Regions from separate parts of the Segeticoccus rhizosphaerae genome, predicted to be linked through region 2. Evidence: predicted binding sites of a transcription regulator. Region 2 holds the regulator's gene; each other region holds the start of a gene.
What was found. The regulator HrcA, encoded in region 2, represses chaperone genes, less so after heat shock. The targets are predictions, from matches to a motif close to TTNGCACTCGNNNNNNNCGAGTGCNAA.
Positions count from the first base shown of each region.

Region 1: a site for HrcA is predicted at 1,416-1,442, ahead of FCN22_RS02820 (FmdB family zinc ribbon protein). Genes of this name have one in related genera too.
Region 3: a site for HrcA is predicted at 1,830-1,856, ahead of groL (chaperonin GroEL). Genes of this name have one in related genera too.

Region 1 covers NZ_SWMA01000002.1:284,420-287,691, reverse strand. The annotation lists gene FCN22_RS02825 (S-methyl-5'-thioadenosine phosphorylase) at 1-791, opposite strand, end outside; gene FCN22_RS02820 (FmdB family zinc ribbon protein) at 971-1,354, opposite strand; gene FCN22_RS02815 (potassium/proton antiporter) at 1,488-3,005, opposite strand; gene FCN22_RS02810 (penicillin acylase family protein) at 3,094-3,272, shown strand, end outside.
Region 2 covers NZ_SWMA01000014.1:42,895-46,166, reverse strand. The annotation lists gene FCN22_RS11315 (16S rRNA (uracil(1498)-N(3))-methyltransferase) at 1-291, opposite strand, end outside; gene dnaJ (molecular chaperone DnaJ) at 301-1,422, opposite strand; gene hrcA (heat-inducible transcriptional repressor HrcA) at 1,487-2,512, opposite strand; gene FCN22_RS11300 (DUF3097 domain-containing protein) at 2,727-3,272, shown strand, end outside.
Region 3 covers NZ_SWMA01000005.1:190,766-194,037, forward strand. The annotation lists gene groL (chaperonin GroEL) at 42-1,670, opposite strand; gene napA (nucleoid-associated protein NapA) at 2,062-2,349, opposite strand; gene FCN22_RS06335 (pyridoxal phosphate-dependent decarboxylase family protein) at 2,471-3,272, opposite strand, start outside.

The DNA.
Region 1 (3,272 bases), on a different contig from region 2:
GTGGCCTCGGGCAGCCGCGGGATCGCTCGCCGCAGCAGGCTCTTCAGCGCGTCGATATTGCGAGCGAAGACGCGCAGCACCTCGTCGTGGGTCACGGCCGGGCCGCCCTCCACGCCGGCGTCGTGGTCGGTCACCAGCGCGAGCGTGGTGAAGCACAGCGCGAGCTCGCGGGCGATGGCCGCCTCCGGCATACCGGTCATGCCCACGACCGACCAGCCTGCCTGCTGGTGCCACTGCGACTCGGCGCGCGTGGAGAAACGCGGTCCGTTGATGACGACCAGGGTGCCGCCGTCGACCGTGTTGACGGACGACTCGGCCGAGGCGGCAAGCACGGTCGATCGTCCCCTCGGGCAGTAGGGATCGGCGAAACCCACGTGGACGACCGGACCCTCGGTGTCATAAAGGGTGTGCGGCCGGCCCCAGGTGCGGTCGACCACCTGGTCGGGCACCACCACGGTGCCCGGCCCGTGCTCGGACCGCAGCGAACCCACGGCACACGGCGCCAGCACCTGCCGGACCCCGACCGCCCGCAGCGCCCAGAGGTTGGCGCGGTAGTTGACCCGGTGCGGGGGGAACCGGTGCCCCTGGCCGTGCCGGGCCAGGAACGCGACGCGCCGCCCCTCCACCTCGGCGACGACCACGTCGTCGCTCGGCGGGCCGAACGGCGTGGAGACCGGGACGGAGCGGGTGTCGGTGAGGAACTGGTAGAAGCCGGACCCGCCGATCACGCCGATCTCCGCGCGCAGCATCGGGTCTTGGTGCCCGGCCGTGGGCACAGCCTGTGTCGTCATGGCACCCGAGGCTAGTCAGGCGCTCCCGCGAGGCGGGCTGCCGGCAGATTCGCTGTGGACAAGGGCTCCGGCGGGGCGGCCCTGTGGAGCGAGGTGCGCACGACGTGGCCGTGGCGTCGGTGGGCGCCCACCCGTCGGTGGTCCCCATCCGTCGGCGGCCGCCCGATCAGGCCGCCCGGTCAGGCCGCGGAGCCGGCCTTCGTCGTGCTCTTGGTGGCGGCCTTCGACGCGTCGGAGCCCTTGGAGGACTTCGAGGACGAACCGTTCGCGCTCTCGGAGCCGTTCGACGAGGTCGTCGACGTGGTCTTGTCGCCGCCGGACTTCTCGGAATGGGCACCGTTGGACGTGCTCGAGCTCGACCCGCCCGAGCTGGAGCCGTTCGAGCTCGCCCGGGAGTCGGTGCGGTAGAAACCGGAACCCTTGAAGACGACGCCGACCGCGCCGAAGACCTTGCGCAGCCTGCCCCCGCACTGGGGGCAGACGGTCAGCGAGTCGTCGGTGAAGGCCTGCACGATGTCGAACCGGTGGTCGCACTCGGTGCAGGCATAGTCATAGGTGGGCACGTGCTCCTCCATCTGTGCTGGTGCCAGCTGTGACCCGGTCGGTCGCCTCACCGAGGTGGAGCTGGCACTGTCACGGGTCGAGTGCCAGTCTACGACGCCGCGCAGGCTGCCTTCGACCGCGTGCGCGCTGAGGTCACTGGTTCCACCCCGCCAGCCGCCCCCGCTCGCTCACCGCCCGCAGCCGCGCCTCGGCCCGGCCTCGGGCCGCACCGGTCGTCACGATCAGCAGCGAGTCGCCGCGGCGCAGCGGCGTGCGGGCATCCGGCACGAACGCCTCCCGGTCGCGCACGATCAGCGTCACGTTGGCTCCCACCGGCAGCCGCAGCTCGAAGACCTCCACGCCGTGCAGCTGCGACTCCGGCCCGACCTGCACCTGGAGCACGTCGGCGCCCAGCTCCTCCAGGGGCGTGGTCTCCAGCTCGAGGTCCACCGTGTGGTGGTCGCCGGTGATGCCCAGCCGCCGGGCCACCCACGGCAGGGCCGGGCCCTGGACGATCGTGAAGATGATGACGAGGTTGAAGACGAGGTTGAACAGCCACCCGGTATGCGGTGTGCCCACCGTGAGCGGGACGGTCGCCAGCACGACGGGCACCGCGCCACGCAGCCCTGCCCAGGACAGGAAGAGCTGCTCACGCAGCGGCATCGGGAACGGCAGCATCGACAACAGCACCGACGCCGGACGGGCCACGAGCAGCAGCACCAGGCCGATGGCGATGGCGGGGACGATCTGTGGGACGAGCTGGGACGGCGACGCCTCGAGCCCCAGCAGCACGAACAGCCCGATCTGGGCCAGCCAGCCCATCGCCTGGGCGAACGCACGGATCGCCGGCCGGTGCGGCAGGGCGATGTTGCCCAGCACCAGCGCGGCGACGTAGGTGGCGAGGAAGCCGCTGGCGTGGATCTCGACCGCCACGGCGTAGGCGAGGACGGTGAGCGAGAGGATCCCGATGGAGAACAGGCCGGAGGAGGTCGACGCTGCGCGGCGCATGACGAAGCCGCCGAGGAAGCCGACCGCCAGCCCCACCGCTGCGCCCCCCGCCAGCTCTCCGGCGGCGATGAGGACCAGCTGCCACGCCGGGTCGTGCACGGCGCCCGGCACCGCCTGGTGGGCGAGGACGACGACCAGCAGCACGACCGGCGCGTCGTTGAAGCCGGACTCCGCCTCGAGCACACCGGACAGCCGAGCGGGCAACGGGACCCGCCGTAGCACCGAGAAGACCGCGGCCGCGTCCGTGGAGGAGACCACGGCGCCCACGAGGAAGCCGATCTCGAGGGACACGTCGAGGATCCAGTGCGCCGCGAACCCGACGACCACGACGGAGACGACGACGCCGATGGTCGACAACACGGCGGCGGGGGCGACCGCGGAGCGGATGCCTGCCCAGGACGTGGTCAGTCCGCCCTCGGCCAGGATGAGGATGAGCGCGCTGTAGCCGAGCACCTGGGTCAGCTCCGCCGAGTCGAACCGGATGCCGAGACCCTCGTTGCCGATGGCCAGCCCGATCGCGAGGTAGAGCAGCAGCGTCGGCAGGCCGGCCCGGACCGCGAAACGCACGGCCGCGACCGAGACGAGCAGCACGAGGGTGCCGAGCAGGAGCACCGGTGTCAGGTCGTCCAGAGTGAACGCAGGGGGCACTGGCGTCGCGAGCACCAGACCCTCCTCTCCAGGACGTCCCCGGGCCGACCTGAGCGTGCCCTGCGTGCGCTGAGCGGGGCTTTCGGTGGCCTAGTCTCGCAGGGTGTCTCGTCCCAGGCTCCTGCGCCGCATCGGAATCTCGGCTCTCGCTCTCCTCCTGGTCGTGGCGGTGGTCGCTGCCGTCCTCGCGATCGGCCTGGTGCGCCGCTCCTTTCCGCAGACGTCGGGCGAGATCACCGTCTCCGGCCTGACCAGCTCGGTGTCGGTGCTGCGGGACGACCG
Region 2 (3,272 bases):
CTGCTCGTCGCGGTCGCCCTTCGCGAGCGCCTGCACGAGGACGAAACGCGGCTCCGGTCGTGGTCGGTCCTCGACCCCCAGCAGCCGCACGGTGAGCTCGGCGCGACCCACCGCGACGACCTCGGCGGTGGCGACCCGCCCGCTGCCGTCGGCCAGCAGCACGGCCTCACCCACGGCCAGCCGTCGGACGGTCGCCGCGTGGCGGCCCTCGTCGCCGGTCAGCCGGACCTCGTCGCCGGCAGCCGTGTCGCTCAGCCGACCCTCGTCGAGGAAGAACAGCGGGGCGGTCATGCGGCCGTGCTACTTGCCCATGAAGGCGCCGCGCAGCTTGCCGAAGAGGCCGTGGGAGTTGGGCGTCAGCCGACCCTCCGGCCGCTCCTCCCCGCGCAGCTCGGCCAGCCGCTGCAGCAGCTCCTCCTGCTCGGCATCCAGCCGGGTCGGCGTCTGCACCTCGATGTGTGCGATGAGGTCGCCGCGGCCACTGCCGCGCAGATGGGTCACCCCGAGCGAGCGCATGGTCACCACGTCGCCCGACTGGGTCCCGGCCGCGATGTCCAGGTCGCTCTTGCCGTCGAGGGTGTCGAGCTTGAGGCTCGTGCCCAGCGCCGCAGCGGTCATCGGCAGCTCGATGGTGCAGTGCAGGTCATCGCCGCGTCGCTGGAAGACCTCGTGCGGGCGCACGTTGATCTCGACGTAGAGGTCGCCGGCCGGTCCGGCGCCGGGCCCGACCTCACCCTCGCCGGCCAGCTGGATGCGGGTGCCTGTGTCGACACCGGCAGGCACCCTCAGCTTGAGGGTGCGCCGGGTCCGCACCCGGCCGTCGCCGGAGCACTCGAAGCACGGGTTGCTGATCACGGTGCCGAACCCCTGGCAGGCCACGCACGGACGGGAGGTCATGACCTGGCCCAGGAACGAGCGCTGGACCTGTTGCACCTCGCCGCGGCCGCCGCAGATGTCGCAGGTGCGGGTGCCGGAGCCCGGTTGCGAACCGTCGCCGTGGCAGGTCGAGCACTCGACCGCGGTGTCGATGGTGACCTCCTGCTCCCCGCCGAAGACGGCATCGTGCAGGTCGATGTCGAGGCGGACCAGGGCGTCCTGACCGCGTTGGTGCCGGGAGCGCGGGCCACGCTGGCCGGCCGCGGCGCCACCGAAGAAGGCGTCCATGATGTCGCTGAACGAGAAGCCCTGGCCGAAGCCACCCGCAGCGCCGCCATAGGGGTCGGAGCCACGGTCGAACGCCGCGCGCTTGCTCGGATCGGACAGCACGTCATACGCCTGCGAGACCCGCTTGAACTTCTCCTCGGCCTCGGGACCGGGGTTGACGTCAGGGTGCAGCTTGCGCGCCATCTTGCGGTAGGCGCGCTTGATCTCCTCGGCACTGGCGTCACGGCTGACGCCGAGGTCCTCGTAGTAGTCGTTCAACAGGTGTCCTTCTCAGGGGCTGGTCGGAGTTCTGGGGCGGCGGGATCGGCGGACCGGACGCGCGTCACGACTCGAGGATGTCGGAGACGTAGCGCGCCACGGCCCGGACCGAAGCCATTGTCAGGGGGTAGTCCATGCGGGTCGGACCGAGGACGCCGAGACCGGCGACTCGTCCGGTGCCGTAACCGGTGCTCACCACCGAGGTCGACTGCAGGCCGGCGTGCGGGTTCTCGGCGCCGATGCGGACCGCGACGGCCTCCTCGTCGTGGCCCATGGTGCCGAGCAGCTTCAGCAGCACGACGTGCTCCTCGAGCGCCTCGAGCACCGGCCCGATGGACAGGGGGAAGTCGGTGCCCGACCGGGCCAGGTTGGCGGTGCCCGCAAGCACCACGCGCTCCTCGCGCTCCTCCACGAGGGCGTCGTCCAGCGACCCGACCACGGCCCGCACCAGTTCACGGTCGTCGGGCTCGAACCTGCCCGGCAGCGACTCGAGCTCTGCCGCGGCATCACCGAGCCGGCGGTCGACGGCGAGCTCGTTGATGCGCTGCCGCAGCTCTGCCACGAGCCGCTGGCCCTCCGGCGTCGACATGTCGCGCGTGGCGTCGATCATCCGCTGCTCGACCCGCCCGGTGTTGACGATGAGCACCACCATCAACCGCCGGGCCGTCATGGGCACGAGCTCGATGTGCCGGACGGAGGAACGCGTGAGCGAGGGGTACTGCATGACGGCGACCTGGTGGGTGAGCGACGCCAGCAGGCGCACGGTGCGGTCGACGACGTCGTCGAGGTCCACCGCCCCCTCCAGGAACCTCGCGATGGCGACCCGCTCCGCCGCACTGAGCGGCTTGATGGAGGCCAGCCGGTCGACGAAGAGGCGGTAGCCCGCATCGGTCGGGATGCGGCCGGCGCTGGTGTGCGGCGCGGCGATGAGCCCCTCCTCCTCGAGCGCCGACATGTCGTTGCGGATGGTGGCGGCCGAGACGCCGAGCTGGTGGCGCTCGAGCAGCGCCTTGGAACCCACCGGCTCCGAGGTGTGGACGTAGTCCTGCACGATGGCGCGCAGCACCGCCAGACGTCGCTCCTCGCTCATGGGCCTACCTCCCACCCGATGCTCGTTCCGGTCCGCGGTCCCGCCGGCAGGCTCACCTGAGGGGGTGTGCGGCCACTGGTCGTCACTCACGCCAACGCACCTTGGCACTCAGGTATGCCGAGTGCCAAGTCTACGTCGTCCCTCCCCTCCTCGCGGACACGCCCGAGACCGGCCTGCGCGGCCGGGTGACCGGCACGACATACGCTCGCCTGTCGTGACCGACCGATATGGCTCCGACGTGCTCTCCGGCGACTGGCGCGCTCCCCGGCGCGGGCGGGCCCGCGAGGTGGAGGCCGAGCACGGGCTCGTGGTCGAGGACGTCGAGACGGGCTGGTGCGGCGCGGTCGTGCGCGTCGAGAAGGCCGGCGGCATGCAGGTCGTCCACCTCGAGGACCGCCGTGGCCGCAGCAAGGGCTTCCCGCTCGGCCCCGGGTTCCTGCTCGACGGCGCCCCTGTGGTGTTGACGCCGCCCACGGCGGCCAGCCGCCAAGCGCTGGGTCGGGCGAGGGCAGAAGCGGCGCGGACCGCGAGCGGGTCGCGGGCGGTGGCCGGTGCGCGCGCGAGGGTGGCGTCGGGGTCGCGGATCTTCGTGGAGGGCCGGCACGACGCGGAGCTGGTCGAGAAGGTCTGGGGCGACGACCTGCGCATCGAGGGCATCGTCGTCGAGCTGCTCGAGGGGGTCGACGACCTGGCGGCGGTGATTCGCGACTTCCAGCCGGGACCCGGACGCCGCATGGGGGTGCTCGTCGACCACCTCGTG
Region 3 (3,272 bases), on a different contig from region 2:
TTTGGACTTCTTCCTCAACGCTCGCTGCGCTCGCTTGATCGTCAGAAGTCCATACCGCCCATGCCACCGTCGCCACCCGGCATGGCCGGTGCGGCCTTCTCCGGCTTGTCGGCGACGACTGCCTCGGTGGTGAGGAACAGCGCGGCGATCGACGCAGCGTTCTGCAGCGCGGACCGGGTCACCTTGACCGGGTCGTTGATGCCGGCAGCCAGCATGTCGACGTATTCGCCGGTCGCGGCGTTGAGGCCGTGGCCGACCTCGAGCCCGCGCACCTTCTCCGCCACGACGCCACCCTCGAGACCGGCGTTGATCGCGATCTGCTTGAGCGGCGCCTCGATGGCGACCTTGACGATGTTGGCACCCGTGGCCTCGTCGCCGACCAGGTCGAGCTTCTCGAAGGCGGTCTTGCCCGACTGGATCAGAGCCACGCCACCACCGGCGACGATGCCCTCCTCAACCGCAGCCTTGGCGTTGCGCACCGCGTCCTCGATGCGGTGCTTGCGCTCCTTGAGCTCCACCTCGGTGGCCGCACCCGCCTTGATGACGGCGACGCCGCCGGCGAGCTTGGCCAGCCGCTCCTGCAGCTTCTCGCGGTCGTAGTCCGAGTCGGAGTTCTCGATCTCGGTGCGGATCTGGCTGACCCGACCGGCGATCTGGTCGGCGTCGCCAGCGCCCTCGACGATGGTCGTCTCGTCCTTGGTCACGACGACCTTGCGCGCCTTGCCCAGCATGTCCAGCTCGGTCGACTCGAGCTTGAGGCCGACCTCCTCGGAGATGACCTGGCCACCGGTGAGGATGGCGATGTCGGCCAGCATGGCCTTGCGACGGTCACCGAAGCCGGGGGCCTTGACGGCCACGGACTTGAAGGTGCCACGGATCTTGTTGACCACCAGGGTCGACAGGGCCTCGCCCTCGACGTCCTCGGCGATGATCACCAGCGGCTTGCCCGACTGCATGACCTTCTCGAGCACCGGCAGCAGGTCCTTGATGCCGCCGATCTTGGAGTTCACGACGAGGACGTAGGGGTCCTCGAGCACGGTCTCCATGCGCTCGGTGTCGGTGACGAAGTAGTGGCTGATGTAGCCCTTGTCGAAGCGCATGCCCTCGGTCAGCTCGAGCTCCAGACCGAAGGTCTGGCTCTCCTCGACCGTGATGACGCCTTCCTTGCCGACCTTGTCCATCGCCTCGGCGATGAGCTCGCCGATCGCCGGGTCACCGGCGGAGATGCCGGCGGTCTGGGCGATCTGCTCCTTGGTCTCGACCTCACGCGCCGAGGTCAGCAGCTGCTCGGCCACGGCCTCGACGGCCTGCTCGATGCCGCGCTTGAGGGCCATGGGGTTGGCGCCTGCCGCAACGTTGCGCAGACCCTCCTTGACCATGGCCTGGGCGAGCACCGTGGCGGTCGTCGTGCCGTCACCGGCGACGTCGTCCGTCTTCTTGGCAACTTCCTTGACGAGCTCGGCGCCGATCTTCTCGTACGGCTCCTCGAGCTCGATCTCCTTGGCGATGCTCACACCATCGTTCGTGATGGTGGGGGCACCCCACTTCTTCTCCAACACGACGTTGCGGCCCTTGGGGCCGAGGGTCACCTTGACAGCGTCGGCGAGGGTGTTCATGCCCCGCTCGAGACCGCGGCGAGCCTCCTCGTCGAAAGCAATGGTCTTGGCCATGTGCGGTGGTTCCTCCCACACGAATACGGTTTGAGTGACCGCGCGTCGCCCGCGACGGACGAACCGGATCCCGCAGGCTCAGGTCCCCTGCGCTCTCCGGTCCTCGACGAACGGTCGAGTCATTCTGTCACTCTCGGGGTGAGAGTGCTAAAGCAATGATTAGCACTCGACCCCCTCGAGTGCAAATGCCAAGCCCCCGCGAGGAATCTTCGCGAGGTTTGGCGCCCTCCTGGGGGCCGAAACCTCACGAAGATCCCCCCGGGAAGTGGGGCTCGCGCGCTCCGGGCCTCGCTGCGCTCGATCCTCACGCGCTCGTCGTCAGACCTGCTTGATTGGTCTGGCTCCTCGCGCGCTCCGGGCCTCGCTGCGCTCGATCCTCACGCGCTCGTCGTCAGACCTGCATACCGAGGCGGCGGGCCGACCGGGCCCGCTGGCGGCTCGCGCGCAGCCGACGCAGCCGCTTGATCAGCATCGGGTCGGCCTCGAGGGCCGCCTGGCTGTCGATCAGGGAGTTGAGCACCTGGTAGTAGCGGGTGGAGCTCATGTCGAACAGCTCGCGGATCGCCTGCTCCTTGGCGCCGGCATACTTCCACCACTGGCGCTCGAAGGCGATGATCTCGCGATCGCGCTCGCTCAGCTCGTCGGTGGACGTGCTCTCGGCCTGCGCTGCGGTGTTCATGCGACCTCCCTGGGTGACGTGCCCGCCCATCCTAGCGCGCGAATGACAGCCATGTGATTCCCTGTCCGGTTCCGCCGGTATGCCGCCCGCACACGTCAAACTGTTCATCACCTCGAGCGCCTCATGCCATCGAGCCCAGGATGGCCGTGATGTCGTCCTCACGGGTCAGCGGGTTGACGATGGCGAACCGCGCCAGGGTCTCGCCGTCGTGCGAGGTCGGCACCACGAAACCCTCCTGACGGTCGAGCAGGCCGTCACTCCACTCCTGGTAGTCGGCCGGACCCCACCCCAGCCGCCGGAACACCACGACGGTCAGGCCGGCGGGATGGACCTGCTCGACGTAGTCCCGCCGCTCGATCTCCGCCTCGGCGAACCGGGCCACCTCCAGCGTGCGCTCGACCGCGTCGGTGTAGGCACGGGTGCCGTTCGCCGCCAGCGAGAACCAGAGCGGCAGGCCGCGGGCCCGCCGGGTCAGGCCGACCGAGTAGTCCGACGGGTTCCACTCCGGCCGGTCGGTGATCACGTCGAGGTAGCTGGCCTTCTGCGTGTGCGCGGCGCGGGCGAGAGCCGGCTCGCGATAGAGCAGGGCACAGCAGTCGAAGGGGGCGAACAGCCACTTGTGCGGGTCGACGATGAACGAGTCGGCCCGCTCGACCCCGGCATACCGGTCGCGGATCGACGGCGCAGCCAGGCCCGCGCCGCCGTAGGCCCCGTCGACGTGCAGCCACACCCCGAACTCCCCACACACCTCCGCGACCGACGCGAGGTCGTCGATCACCCCGAAGTTGGTCGTGCCGCAGGTCGCGACGACGGCGAAGATCGTCTCCGGGCCCTCCTGCTCGAGGACCGCCCGGAGCGACTCCCCGGTCATCCGCCAGTGCTCGTCGACCGGCACGGGGACCAGCTCGGCGTCCATGACGTGG